DNA from 3 places in the Streptomyces sp. GS7 genome. Region 3 is predicted to be linked to each of the others. Evidence: riboswitches for the same ligand, from Rfam matches in the RefSeq annotation. Region 3 holds a riboswitch; each other region holds the start of a gene.
The links. Region 3 has a riboswitch for magnesium ahead of GR130_RS17235 (hypothetical protein). Riboswitches for the same ligand answer to the same signal wherever they lie in the genome.
Positions count from the first base shown of each region.

Region 1 (4,726 bases), 4.9 Mb from region 3:
TACAGGGCCAGCTGCACGCGCGGACAGACATGGCCGGTGGGCTGCGGAGCGGTCCGGTTGTCGGTGGCGTGGCGGTGCCGGCGGGCCGGTGCGGTGAGTTTGGTGAGGTGCGGGAGAAGGCGCATCGGTGGCCTCCCTTCTCCGTGAGGGGTTGGTGGGGTGGCGGCGGGCGGGGAGGTCCCGCCACCACCCGGGAGGGAGTGGTCAGTTGCCGAGGGCGACCTGGACGATCTTGATGACGACCAGGACCATCGCGATCAGCAGGTAGGTGCGCAGGGCGCCCATGCCGATCTTGCGGCCGGTGGACATGACCGGCCGGGTCAGTGTCTCCAGTGGCGGCATCCGCCAGTTGTCGCGGCCGGTGCGGTCGATGGGGTCTTCCTTGGTGGCGGTGCGCCGGCGGGTGAAGGCGTAGCCGGCGGCCAGCACCCCGGCGACACCGCAGCCGGCCATGATGTCCAGGATCATGTTGGAGCTGATGTCCGGGAAGAGCACCGAAGCTGTCAGGATGATCGACAGCGACACCAGAACACCGACGACCGCCGCCGTGAAGGCGTTGGTCTTCGGTCCGTTCACCCAGGGGCCGAGGACCTGCTTGTCGTTGCAGAGCAGCAGCAGGAAGACCGAGGCGGAGGGCAGCAGGACCCCGGCGAGCGTCTGCACGCCCTGGGTGAGCAGGCCGAGCGGGGAGCCGGGGATCAGCACGATGGTGGCCGCGGCGGCGACCAGGCCGGCGTAGACGGCGTAGAAGCCCTTCGCGCCCTTGATGCCCCGGTGCAGGGAGTGCTTCATCCCGAACACGTCGCCGATGGCGTACGCGGTGGACAGCGACACCGCGAACGCGCCGATGATCGAGGCGTCCAGCAGGGCGATCGCGAAGAGGACGCCGGCGACCTTGCCGGCCTTGGCCTCGATGCCGGTGATCAGGCCCGCGGTGTCAGTGAAGTTGCCAAAGCCCTTGGTGCCGGCGAAGGCGGCGGCGACCAGGCCCATCATGGCGGCGGCGCCGATGACGACGATGGCGATGCCGATCCACAGGTCGGCCTTCTCGTACTTCATGAAGCGCGGGGTGATGCGCTTGTCGATGACGTAGGACTGCTGGAAGAACAGCTGCCACGGGGCGACGGTGGTGCCCACGATGCCGATGATCAGCAGCATGACGGTGGCCAGCTCACCGGATCCGCCGGGGATGACCGGGACCACGAAGTCGTGCGCCATCTGCGACGTCTTGGGGTGGATCATGAAGTAGAGGGGGACCAGGAGCAGCGAGGCGGCGCACAGGGCGACGGCGATCCGCTCGAAGCGGCGGAAGGAGCCGGTGAACGCGGAGGCGATGATGATGGCGGCGGCCAGGATCACCGAGGCGGCCTTCGGCAGGCCCAGATAGTCGGCGGCCATCGTGATGCCGATGAACTCGGTGACCAGGGTCAGCGCGTTGAGCAGGAACAGGTCGATGACACTGAACGCGCCCCAGAACTTCCCGAACCGCTCCAGGATGAGGCGGGCGTGGCCGACGCCGGTGACGGCGCCGAGGCGCAGCACCATCTCCTGGTTGACGTACAGGACGGGGATGAGCAGGAGCAGGGTCCACAGCAGCTGGGTGCTGTAGTTCTGGCCGGCCTGGCCGTAGGTGGCGAAGGCGCCGGCGTCGTTGTCGCCGACCATCACGATCAGGCCGGGCCCGACTATCGCCAGCAGAGTCTTGAACTTCGCGGACAGGCCCCGGCGCTCGCCGTTGTCGTCCTGCTTGATGGTGCCGAGCGCGCCACGGATGTCGCCCACGTGCGCGTCGTCCAGCACAGCGGTGCGCTGCGCGGGAATCGATGGGGTGGTGGTGAGGTTGGTCATGGAAGCCTCCCGGGTCCCCCGGCGGGGGAGGTTGGGGTACGCAGCAGCGATCTCCCCTGCGAGCGCGCAGCACAGCGACCCGGGACGGCCGGTGGCCGTACGGGTGCCTAGGCAGGGTGGGGGAGCGCGCAGAGGAGGTGGTTACCGCGTACCGGAGGTCGGAGAAGACATACGGATGCGGGGCCTACTGTGGCCCGGACTACTGCAACTGCTATCCATGTCTCTCGCCTCCTTGCGGCCGTGGCGCACGCGGGCGCCGAGCGGACACGGCAAGGAGCGGACCAGTCCGTACGACTGGTTCACCCCAACTCGTCAGAGCTTTGGCACTGCACGGCGTAATCCCCTTGCGGGGGCAGCCACTTGGGATCACCCCTTAAGTCGGGGAGATCTGTCCTGAACCTGGGCGTCTCTCGACGTCGTCGGGTCAGTGGCCTATGTCCGTGCAGACGCCTCACCGAACGAGGTGCCTTCTTTCAAACCTCGAAGAGTCTGGCTCATACTTGCGCATTACCGCAACTGCTTGACTCGTTCTTGACTTTCCGTTCCCCGGTACGACACCTTCCGCGGGGCTGTTCCGGCTGGGTGCGGTGCAGCACGGGACCGATGGTCTGCACCGGAAATCCGTCGAGGTCTCGGAGGTGAACCAGGCGTCGCCCATGCCTTCTGCGGACAGCAGGCTGCCTACCATGAGCCGGTCGCGGGCAGGGGGGCAGACCGGGCAGACCGAGGGCCATCCATTCGAGTAGCGCGGGCGGCAGCGTACGAGGGGCATGTCGAGCGCCCTCCGGCTTCACCCGGTGCGTCTGCCGCCCGCTCCGTGCCGCTTCCTGTGGTGCGCTGCCGTAGGGCTCGGGGCGACGGGTGTCCAGACTGTCCATGTGTCGATGGTGGCCAGGTCCAGATGGGCGTCGTGGGCGATGTCCTGGTGCCGCATGCCGGCGCGGTGCGCGGCGAGCACGGCCTGGCGTAGAGCGTCCGCGCGGGCCGCAAGCCCGGCGCGTAGCGTCTCGGCGCCGGCGGAGGTGAGGGCGGGGGCGTCTTCGGCGAGTCGGTGAGCGGCCTGGCGTACGGCGCGGCGTACGGGCGGCAGGCGGGGGTCGTCCGCGGGAATACCGCCGTGTGGTGCCAAGGTCGGATGGGTGCGGTCGCGTCGGGGTGTCGCGTCGGTCAGCAGCCGGACGACGGCGATGGGCAGGTGGAGGTGGCGGGCGATGACACGAGCCTCGTAGTCGAGGAGGGCGAGGGTCCAGGCGGCGTAGAGGCGGCGGAGGTCCGGCGCGTTCGGCCGGTTCAGAAGCGGGCGGACGGCGTCCATGGGGAAGCTTTCCAGGGCGTGGCTGCTGAGCCAGCCCTCTGCGCTGGGCGGCTGCGGCTGCCGGGAGCGGGCACCCACACGGCGGAGCCGTATCAAGAGCAGGACGGCGATGGCGGTGCCGGCCAGGACGCCCAGGAGCACCGGCCGGACACCGGCGGGGGCGAGGGCCAGCGCCAAGGTCTCCAGCAGGACCAGAATGGCGAACGTAACGGTCAACGATTCAGCGGCGGGGCCGTGCAATCGACGGTTCATACCGCACCCCTCCTGTCCGTGCCTGTGACCGCTCGGTTCGGGAACCGGACGTGCCGGCGGTCACGCGCGAAGGGAATTCCCCACAGCAAAAAGCCTATCGAACGCACGTCCCCCTTGCGTGAATACGCAAGGGGGCATAGCGCTGGGCGGCGTCCTCCATGCAGGCCAAAGCCGGCTCCGAAGAACCCTGCGTAGGGACCGGTTCCAAGGAACCGCATCACTGAACGGAGGCAGCCATACGTGAAGCCCCTCCCGGTCAGCGCCGCCCTGTCAGCAGCCGTGGACGGATCGGCGGCTTTCCCCCGGGTGGCTTCGTTCATGGCGTGCGTTCATGACGCGGTTCGGGCAGCAGGCAGCGATCCACGGACGTGGAAATGTTCAAGGCCCCTGACGGCTTCGAGGTGTCGTGTGACCCTGAATCTCGGCTGCGGACGCGGTCGCGACAGGAACTCAGTCGTGGGGCGGCAGGTGGCCGATCTGATGGTCCGCGACGTTCAGCGCCTCGTCGACCAACCGGCGCAGGTGCCCGTGCCGCAGGGCGTACACCACGCGGCGCCCCTCCTTGCGGGTGGCTACCAGGCCGGCCAGTCGCAGCCGTGCCAGGTGCTGGCTGACCGAGGTCCGCGCCGCCGTGGTCGCCGCGGTCAGCGTCGTGACGTCGGCTTCTCCCTCGCCGAGCCGCCGCAGCAGGGCCAGGCGGGTGCGGTCGGCGAGCAGGCCGAGCACGTCCACGGCCACAGCCAGGCGCTCGCCGTCGTCTGGCTGTTGCGAGGCATGCGCACCTGATAGATGCATGCGTGCGTTCATGTGCACATAATGGTGTGGCAGCAGTCCCGCCGTCCAGTCCGCCACCGGCGAAAGGCGCAAGCGTGAGCGAGCACCCCCACACCCACGAGTCGCCTGATCACCACCACGGCCACGGTGCGCACCACCACCCGCACCCCACCGCCGTCCGCCACGATCACGGTGACCACCGGCACGACCACGACCGTAACCATGATCACGTGCACGGGGAGGGCCGGTGGGCCAGTTTCCGACACCAGCTTGCGCACGTGGTCACTCCGCACAGCCACGAGGCGATGGACAAGGTCGACTCGGCCATGGAGACCTCCCGCGAGGGCATGCGCACCCTGTGGCTCTCCTTGGGCATCCTCGGGCTGACCACGGTCATCCAGGCGATGATCGTGGCGATATCCGGTTCGGTGGCGCTGCTGGGCGACACCATCCACAACGCCGCCGACGCGCTGACCGCCGTCCCGCTCGGCATCGCGTTCGTCGTGGGCCGCCGGGCGGCGAACCGCCGCTACACCT
Region 1 covers NZ_CP047146.1:8,853,971-8,858,696, forward strand. The annotation lists gene GR130_RS38660 (hypothetical protein) at 1-125, opposite strand, end outside; gene GR130_RS38665 (NRAMP family divalent metal transporter) at 205-1,848, opposite strand; M-box (ykoK) riboswitch at 2,145-2,318, opposite strand; gene GR130_RS38670 (hypothetical protein) at 2,639-3,415, opposite strand; gene GR130_RS38675 (metalloregulator ArsR/SmtB family transcription factor) at 3,866-4,222, opposite strand; gene GR130_RS38680 (cation diffusion facilitator family transporter) at 4,285-4,726, shown strand, end outside.
Region 1: another riboswitch for magnesium. It lies ahead of GR130_RS38665 (NRAMP family divalent metal transporter); the one in region 3 lies ahead of GR130_RS17235 (hypothetical protein).

Region 2 (4,726 bases), 2.7 Mb from region 3:
AACCCGCTGCCGGACTGGGTCGTGAAGGACCAACTCCACGCCGGAAACAGCGACGAGGGGTTCTACAACACCAACACCCTGATCCTGCTGCACATACCCGCCGACGGCGGCAAGGTGCAGGCGTTCTCCATTCCGCGCGACTCCTTCGTCGAGACCCACAACGGCGACGGCTCGCTCCAGGGGCACCACAAGATCAAGGAGGCGTACGGCAACGCCTACGAGGGGCGCCGGGAGAAGCTGTCCGCACAGGGGGAGAAGGGCGCCAAGCTGGAGGCGGACAGCCGGGAGGCGGGGCGGGCGGCGACGCTGGCCACCGTGCAGAACCTCCTCGGCGTCCCGATCGACCACTTCGCCGAGGTCAACCTGATCGGCTTCTACGACATCGCTGACCAGCTCAAGCCGATCGACGTCTGCCTCAAGCACCCGGTGAAGGACCGGTACTCAGGCGCCGACTTCCCCGCCGGACCGCAGCAGCTCAACGCCAAGCAGGCCCTGGCCTTCGTCCGCCAGCGGCACGGGTTGCCCAACAACGACATCGACCGCACCCACCGCCAGCAGGCGTTCATCTCGTCGATCACCCACAAGCTCAAGACCCAGGGCGTCTTCACGGACCTGGGCAAGATGCAGGGTCTCTACGGCGTGATGAAGAAGGACCTGGTCATCGACAGCAAGCTCAATCCGATCGACTTCGCCCAGCAGGCCACCAACCTCACCGGTGGGAACGTCGTCTTCCACACCCTTCCGGCCGGGCATTCCGCGATGCAGAACAACGAACAGGTGCAGATCGTGGACGTGGAGCAGATGCGCCGACTGGTGCAGGACGCGTTCCACGAGGGCCCGGCGGCGTCGCCCGGCGCGAAGGGCGGTGCGTCGGACTCCCAGTCCTCCGCGAAGGCCGCACCCGCCACCGTCGACGTCTTCAACGGCTCAGGCAAGACGGGTGCCGCCTCCGAGGAACTCAAGGCCCTCAAGGCGCTGGGCTACACGGAGGGCCAGGCATCCAACACCGCGCCGCAGTCGCACGTCACGGTCACGTACGGGCAGGGTGCCCAGGCCGCGGCCCGGCAGATCGCGACGAAGCTCGGTGTGACCGCAGCGCCGGCGCCCGACGCGCAGATCCAGGCCGGCCACGTCCGGGTCACACTCGGCCAGGACTTCACCGGTGCGACATCCGCCTCGTCCGCCACGAGCCCCGACCGGAGTTCGGCGTCGACTTCGTCGTCGGATCCGTCGGACGACGACTACGAGAAGAACGCGGTGACGGCCGGGGGCGTCCCCTGCGTCAACTGACCCTCGTTCGATGCCGAGCGGTGCGATGTCGAGTGCGATGGTGCGTTCTTGACCGCCCCCTCGGTCGTGAAGTCGGCTTCCACGAGCACGGGTTCGGGACTCGCCGGACGGGTGCGGAGGGCGTGGGGTCCGATGCCGTGGGCGCCGAGTGCCTGCGCGAGCCGGTCTCGGACACGCGCTTCGGCGTCCTGGTCGCAGACCGCGTGCACGGTCGCGAGGACGACGGGATCGGCGGCAGCGGGCGGGGTGCGGTCGGTGATCCGCTCGGCGCGTGCCGGCAGCAGGGGGGACGGGAAGGGCGTGGCGGCACCTCCGTAGTGGTGTCGTGGTCTCGTGGTGTCGGCAGCGTGGTGACCGGCTCGGTCAGGGCTCCGGATGACAGGTGGCGTCAGGACGGTTCCGGCCCTGGGAGCCGGAGGCCGTGTGCGCATGAACGCCACGCATTGACGTGAGCTTGACTGCCCTCGATCCGCGAACCGTTTCGCCCCTTCTGGGGGTTGGGCACATAGGCGCCGGCTTGCGGGGCGACGAAGCAAGGCGCCAGTGCCCGGTGCCCGCGAGGCTTTCGCCGCAGGCTCGTTGATGGCTTTCCCGGCGCGTGAAGCGGTTCGCGTGCCCCTGTGGAACCATGTGGCAAAAAGGGGCGAAACGGTGCCCTGGCGCTGGTGCCGCATGTCCATGGGCCGCTGCACTCGCCGAGGCTTGGTCAAGACTGAGCCAAGCGCTTGCGTAACCCCGCAAGTGTGCGGGTAGAGTTTTCGCCGTTTGAACGAATGGAAGCACCTCGTTCGGTGAGGCGTCTTCACGGACACAGGCCACTGACCCCACGACGTCGAGAGACGCCCAGGTTCAGGACAGGTCTCCCCGGCCTAAGGGGTGACCCCAAGTGGCTTCCCCGGCAAGGGGATTACGCCGTGGAGTGCCAAAGCTCTGACGAGTTGGGGTGAGCCGGTCATCAGGGACTGGTGCGCTCTTTGCTGTGTCCGCTCGGCGTCCGCGTGCGCCCCGGCCAGAAGGAGGCGAGAGACATGGACGGCAACTGCAGTAGTCCGGGCCACAGTTGGCCCCGTATCCGTATGTCATCTCCGACCTCCGGTACGCGGTAACCACCTTCCCTGCGCCTTCCCCCACCTGCCTTGGCACCCGTACGGCCACCGGCCGTCCCGGGTCGCTGCGCTGCGCGCTCGCAGGGGGGATTGCTGCTGCGTACCCCCAACCTCCCCCGCCGGGGGACCCGGGAGGCTCTCATGACCAACCTCACCACCACCGCCACACCGTCGACTCCGTCGCAGCGCACGGCGGTGCTCGACGACGCCCATGTCGGCGACATCCGTGGCGCGCTGGGCACCATCAGGGTGGACGACACCGCGCCCCGCCAAGGGCTGTCCGCCAAGCTCAAGACCCTGCTCGCGATAGTCGGGCCCGGCCTGATCGTGATGGTCGGTGACAACGACGCGGGCGCGTTTTCCACGTACGGGCAGGCCGGGCAGAACTACGGCACGAGTCTGTTGTGGACGCTTCTGCTGTTGGTGCCGGTGCTGTATGTGAACCAGGAGATGGTGCTGCGGCTCGGCGCCGTCACCGGCGTGGGGCACGCCCGCCTCATCCTGGAGCGGTTCGGGAAGTTCTGGGGCGCGTTCTCCGTCATCGACCTGTTCCTGCTCAACGCCCTCACCCTGGTCACGGAGTTCATCGGGATCACCCTCGCGGCCGGCTACCTGGGGCTGCCCAAGGCCGGTTCGGTGATCCTGGCCGCCGTGGTCATCGTCTCCGCCGCCTTCACCGGCTCCTTCCGCCGGTTCGAGCGGGTGGCCATCTTCCTGTGCGCGGGGTCACTGCTGCTCATCCCGCTGTACTTCATGATCCACCCCAAGTCCTCGCAGATGGCCCACGACTTCGTCGTACCCACCATGCCCGGCGGATCGGGTCAGCTGGCCACCGTCATGCTGCTGATCATCGGCATCGTCGGCACCACCGTCGCCCCCTGGCAGCTGTTCTTCCAGCAGTCCTACGTCATCGACAAGCGCATCACCCCCCGCTTCATGCGCTACGAGAAGGCCGACCTGTGGATCGGCATCGCCATCGTCGTCATCGGCGCCGCCGCCATCATGGGCTTCACCGCCACCGCCTTCACCGCAACCAAGGGCTTCGGCAACTTCACCGACGCGGCAGGCGTCGCCACCGGCCTCGAAGCCCACGCCGGCAAACTCGCCGGCATCCTCTTCGCCATCGCCCTCCTCGACGCCTCCATCATCGGCGCCTTCGCCGTCTCCCTCTCCACCGCCTACGCCATCGGCGACGTCTTCGGCATCAAGCACTCCCTCCACCGCGGCGTCAAGGGCGCCAAGGGCTTCTACGCCATCTACGCCGGAGTGGTGGCCGTGGCCGCCGTGATCGTGCTGATCCCCGGCTCCCCGCTCGGTCTGCTCACCCAGGGCGTGCAGACCCTGGCCGGTGTCCTGCTGCCGTCCGCCTCCGTCTTCCTGCTGCTGCTGTGCAACGACAAGGCCGTCCTGGGCCCCTGGGTCAACGGCCCGAAGACCAACGCCTTCACCACGGCGGTGGTCGGCGTCCTGGTCACCTTGTCCATCATCCTGACCGCCTCCGTCCTCTTCCCCGACATCAGCTCCCAGACGATCATCGACATCATGGCCGCCTGCGGCGTCCTGGGCGTCCTGGCCGCCGGGTACTCCTTCACCCGCCGCCGCACCGCGACCAACGAAGACCCCATCGACCGCACCGGCCGCGACGCCTGGCGGATGCCACCACTGGACACCCTCACCAAGCCCACCCTGTCCACCACCCGCAAAATCGGCATGGGCGCCCTGCGCACCTACCTGCTCATCGCGATGATCCTGGTCGTCATCAAGATCGTCCAGGTCGCCCTCGGGCAGTAACGACCCTCCTCCCGGGGCGGGTTGCCCCGCCCCGGGAGGGCACCGCCAGCCCCGATTCCCGCACGCCCACCGGCACACCGTGACCGGCGACGCCGTCTGCCGCCACCTTGAGGCCGGCCGGCACACCGGCGCCTGACACCTCAACTCCAGCTGTTCAAAGCCTTTTGGAAGTGACCCCCATGTTTGTCACGCTCGACGACATACGGCTCACCGCCCCCGCCGGATGCGGGGCGACGCTGCGCACCTTCTACGCCGAACTACTCGGCATGCGGGAAGTCACCGGGCCGCCGGTGCTCGCGGTCCGCGGCGGCTGCTGGCTCACCGGCGAACACGGCAGCGCCCAACTCCATCTCGGCATCGAGACCCCCGGACCCGGCACCCGCACCCACCCCGCACTGCGCGTGCGGGACATCGACGCCCTCGCCGACCGCCTCAGAAGCCACCGCGCGCCCGTCGTCTGGGACGACAAACACCCCGGAGAGCGCCGCTTCTACAGCCTGGACCCGGCCGGCAACCGCCTGGAATTCCTCACCCCCACC
Region 2 covers NZ_CP047146.1:6,668,529-6,673,254, reverse strand. The annotation lists gene GR130_RS28985 (LCP family protein) at 1-1,290, shown strand, start outside; M-box (ykoK) riboswitch at 2,067-2,240, shown strand; gene GR130_RS28980 (NRAMP family divalent metal transporter) at 2,538-4,187, shown strand; gene GR130_RS28975 (VOC family protein) at 4,367-4,726, shown strand, end outside.
Region 2: another riboswitch for magnesium. It lies ahead of GR130_RS28980 (NRAMP family divalent metal transporter); the one in region 3 lies ahead of GR130_RS17235 (hypothetical protein).

Region 3 (4,726 bases):
CGGCTACGACCGCGCCGTCAAGGACGTCGAACGGCTCGACGGAGAGAGCGACTTCGAGTTCCGGATGCGGAAGATCTGCTACCTGCACCTGACGCGCTTCGTCCGGATCCTCCTGGACCGCAAGGACCGGGCGAGCATGGCCGTCGGGCTGGAGGTGCGGGTCCCGTTCTGCGACCACCGCCTGGTCGAGTACGTCTACAACACCCCGTGGTCCCTGAAGTCCTTCGACGGACGGGAGAAGAGCCTGCTGCGCGAGGCCACCGCCGACGTGCTGCCGCGATCGGTGTACGACAGGGTGAAGAGCCCGTACCCTCCACGCAGGACCCGCAGTACGCGGTCGCGCTCCAGCAGCATGCCAAGGACCTGCTGGCGCGCCCCTCGCACCAGGTCTTCGACCTCGTCGACCGCGACTGGCTCAAGCGCGCGGCGGACCACGAGGCGCCGCAGATCACCCAGGCGTCACGGCGCGGCCTCGAACGGACCCTGGACCTGGCCCTGTGGTTGGAGATGTATTCCCCCGCCATTACGCTCTCCTGATCCACGACGGCCCTGAGCAGGGATCCGGCGCGGAATCGGTACGGTACGGAGGCGATGGGTGAGCGATGACGATCGGTGACGACGCGGCGCTGCAACTGGTGATCTCGCTGCACCGGCTCACCCGGAGCCTGCGCAGATCCGCCACCGCGGGCGGCGTCCAGCTGACCCACATCGCCGTACTGGCGCTGCTGACCCAGCGCGGACCGTCCCGGATCGGGGAGATCGCGCAGTGGGTGCCCTGCTCCCAGCCGACCGTCACCGCCGCGGTCCTCGGCCTGGAGTCGGCGGGCCTGGTACGCCGGGAGGCCGACCCGAAGGACCGGCGCGCCAGCCGGGTCCTGCTCACCGAGCAGGGCACGGCGGCGCTGGCGGACGTCGCCCGCGGTGAGGCACAGGTGCTCGCGCGGCGCCTCACCGCGCTCCGGCCGGACGAGATCCGCCGGCTCATCGAGGTCGAGCCGCTGCTGCGCCGACTCGCGGAGGCCGGGGACTGAGCAGGCCCACGTCGAGACACCGACCGACGACGTCACCGCACCGGCGGTGACAGCCTGTGGAGCGCGGGCCGGATGGGCCGACGACAAGCCGCGGACCGACCCCGGCGTGCCAGGGACCGCGGCAGGACGTCCCGTCAGTCGTCCGGGTCCTCTCCCCCCGGCTCACTACCGGGGGCGGCATCGATGACCGGTACCGGTTCCAGGCCGACCTTCTCGGCGATCCGGGTCAGCAGCACGTCCTGTGCGGCAAGGTGGCTTTGCAGGTGGGCCACCTCGTGCAGGGTCGCGCTCGCATCGTGGAAGGTCGCTTCGGAGCGCCGGTCCGAGGCGGCGGCCTGCACGTTCTGGCCGACCATGATGACGGACAACAGGACCAGTTGCAGGAACGTCTGCGCCACCCAGGCCACGATGGCCGACGCCCCGGCCCTGATCGCGTCCGGCAGGCTGATCAGGTCGAACAGCGCGAACGCGTAGGCACACCACATGCTGCCGACGGCCCGCGTGATCACGATCGCGATCCTGGTGTTGAACCGGGTGAGCGCATTGTCCTGGGGAAGCTGATCGCTGACCTTCACCGGGCCGTGGGCGTGCCGTGAAGCGATGTGCGGGTGCGGCACGTGCTGGTAGAGCGTCATGGCCTGCCATCCTTCGAGGGGCGGTGCCCCGGTCGGTGTTCCGGCCACGACGGGGGCGGCGGCCGAAGCGGGCCGTAGGAGCAGGCGGCCGGCCGACGCCGGCCCCGGAACGCCGAGTCGGCGGACTGCGGCGCCCCCTCGGTTGCGCCCCTGCTCCGCCCGCACTGCGCTCTCTACCCACAACACCCGCTACCAGAGCCCGAGTTCCGTCAGGATTGGGCAAGGTCGGAGGTTGGGCCCTGTGTGAGGATGCCATGGCGCATTTGTCAAGGCTGTCGTCAAAGTCGCGTCAAGCAGTTGCGTTCTCACGCAAGTATGCCGGTAGGCTCTGAGTGTTCGAAGAATGTGAGGCACCTCGTTCGGTGAGGCGTCTTCACGGACACAGGCCACTGACCCCACGACGTCGAGAGACGCCCAGGTTCAGGACAGGTCTCCCCGGCCTAAGGGGTGACCCCAAGTGGCTTCCCCGGTACGGGGATTACGCCGTGGAGTGCCAAAGCTCTGACGAGTTGGGGTGAACCGGTCGGATGACCGGTGCGCTCTTTGCCGCGTCCGTTCGGCGCCCGCGTGCGCCCCGGCCGGGAGGAGGCGAGAGACATGGACGGCCATTGCAGTAGTCCGGGCCACAGTCGGCCCCGTATCCGCATGTCTTCTCCGACCTCCGGTACGCGGTAACCACCTCTCCTGCGCTTCCCCCACCCTGCCCAGGCACCCGTACGGCCACCGGCCGTCCCGGGTCGCCGTGCTGCGCGCTCGAAGGGGGCGACACGGCGTACCCCGACCTCCCTCACCGGGAGAGCCGGGAGGTTTCCATGGCCGACCAGGACCGACACGGCCGGAAGCAGTTCAACGGCCCCGCACCAGGCGGCCCGACCATGGCCACCCCACAACCACACCCCACGACGGAGAGGAGGCGCCGCCATGGCCTTTCCGAACGCCCTGCTGCGTGCCAGCGTCCAACGACTCATCGACCGCACCCCGCCATCCGCCACCGACCCCACCGTCCTGGCGACCGTCCACACCCGCTGCGACCCGGACGCGGAACCTCACGTCAGGGCCTGGCTCACCCAGGCCCTCCAATCCCATGAAGTGGAGGCCGGCGAGACCCGCGTGCTGACCGCCGAGCCGGACGCCGTACTCCTGGAGGCGCACTTCACGACCACCGGACCCGTCACGGCGCCACTGGGCCAACTGATCGCCCTTGTCTGGCTGCACCCCGCCGTCCACGAACTGCACTGGCACCTGGACACCGCCGTCCCCCACCGGGCCGACACCATCCCCGTCCCCGCGGCCCTCGGCGCCTGCCCGGCGCTCGCACCGACAACTGCGGCAGCCAACCACCCACCAGCCACATCCTGTTGACCCACCAGCTCGGAGGTGCCCGCATGAAACTCCGGCTTCGCCGGCGCACCCGACGCACGACGGCCGTGGTGCGCCCGGTGCCGACGCACTGCGCGCTCCAGGCCGTGTGCGACCGCCGCGTCGAGAAAGAGGTACGGGCCCTGTGTTTTCTCGCGTTCGCGCACACCGGAACGCGGCTGCACAGCCTGCACACCGTCGAACCGAACGGCAGCGTCCATGTGCTCCTGCGACTGACGCTCACCCCGGACAGCCCCGCCGCCGCTGCCCTGGAACGGCTGGTCGTCCAGCTGACACGCGAACCCCGGGTGCGTGAGCTGCGCTGGCACCTGCACACCGACAGGACCCCACCGACCACACCCTGACCGGGCGATCCGGAACCGGCGAAGGACCGACGAGCCCAGGCAACCCGCCTGCACGAGAACGGACTTCGCCCCGCCCCGCCCACCGGACGGTCCGGAAGTCCGTCTGGTGGGGGCCTTCCGGCGGCGACCCGGACGCGGTCCACGCCGTCCGGGAGCGCTGGTACGGCAACTGGCCCGACGAAGTCCGGGACCGGAAGGGCCTGTTCGCCCCGCCCGAGCCCGCCCCCGACGACGCGCCGGCCCTCGACCGGATCGCCGCGTACTTCGGCCGCACGGTCTGACCCACATGCACTCCGCCTTTGTTCCGACGGACTTCACGTAGGTCCAGGACCTCCGCCGCCGCCCGATCGTCCGCAGGGGCCGCCCGAACAGTCGCCTCAACGGCCGTTTCCGGCGGCGCCCGACGGGACGACGCTGTAGGGACGCGGCTGAGAGGCGACCGCAGAGGGGGCGACCGCGCCGTGCGCCGTCGCCCCCGCCCCGAGTTCCGTCCCTCTCCCCCGAAGGGGACGGCCTGGTCTGCCCGTTTGTGGTTGGGTGAACGGGCAGACCTTCTCAAGGCCGCCCCGGCCCTCTTCCCACCCCGTACAGACGAAGAGGGCCGGGGCGGCCGCCACCAGGTGGCCGGACAGAGGAGCCGATCAGGTTGATCCGAACCGTTCGCAGAGAACTCCGGGTACGCAGTGCGGTTGCGGCGTTAGCGGCCGCGGCGTTACTCGCGGGGTGTGCCGGCGCCGGCGGTACCGGTGGTTCGTCCGGGGAGCACGTCATCAACGTGCTGATGGTGAACAACCCGCAGATGCTGGAGGTGCAGAAGCTCACCGCCGAGCATTTCACCGAACAGACCGGCATCAAGGTGAATTTCACCGTGCTGCCGGAGAACGACGTCCGGGAGAAGATCAGCCAGGACTTCTCCAGTCCGGCCGGGATGTACGACGTCGCCACCATCAGCAACTACGAGGTGCCGTTCTACGCCAAGAACCAATGGCTGCTGCCGCTGAACGGGCGCGCGGCGAAGGACACGGCGTTCGATCAGGCGGACATTCTCGCGCCCATGAGGGATTCGCTGACCGCGGACGACGGCAAGCTCTACGCCGAACCGTTCTACGGGGAGTCGTCCTTCCTGATGTACCGCAAGGACGTCTTCGCCGCCAAAGGGCTGACCATGCCTGCGCATCCCACCTGGCAGCAGGTCGCTGACCTGGCGGCCAGGGCCGACGGCGCGCAGCCCGGTATGAGGGGCATCTGCCTGCGGGGCCAGCCGGGTTGGGGCGAGCTGATCGCTCCGCTCACCACCGTCGTCAACACCTTCGGTGGAACGTGGTTCACCAAGGAC
Region 3 covers NZ_CP047146.1:3,918,687-3,923,412, reverse strand. The annotation lists partial or broken gene asnB (asparagine synthase (glutamine-hydrolyzing)) at 1-537, shown strand, start outside; gene GR130_RS17245 (MarR family winged helix-turn-helix transcriptional regulator) at 603-1,031, shown strand; gene GR130_RS17240 (DUF1003 domain-containing protein) at 1,166-1,666, opposite strand; M-box (ykoK) riboswitch at 2,014-2,187, shown strand; gene GR130_RS17235 (hypothetical protein) at 2,588-3,028, shown strand; gene GR130_RS17230 (hypothetical protein) at 3,052-3,390, shown strand; gene GR130_RS17225 (ABC transporter substrate-binding protein) at 4,037-4,726, shown strand, end outside.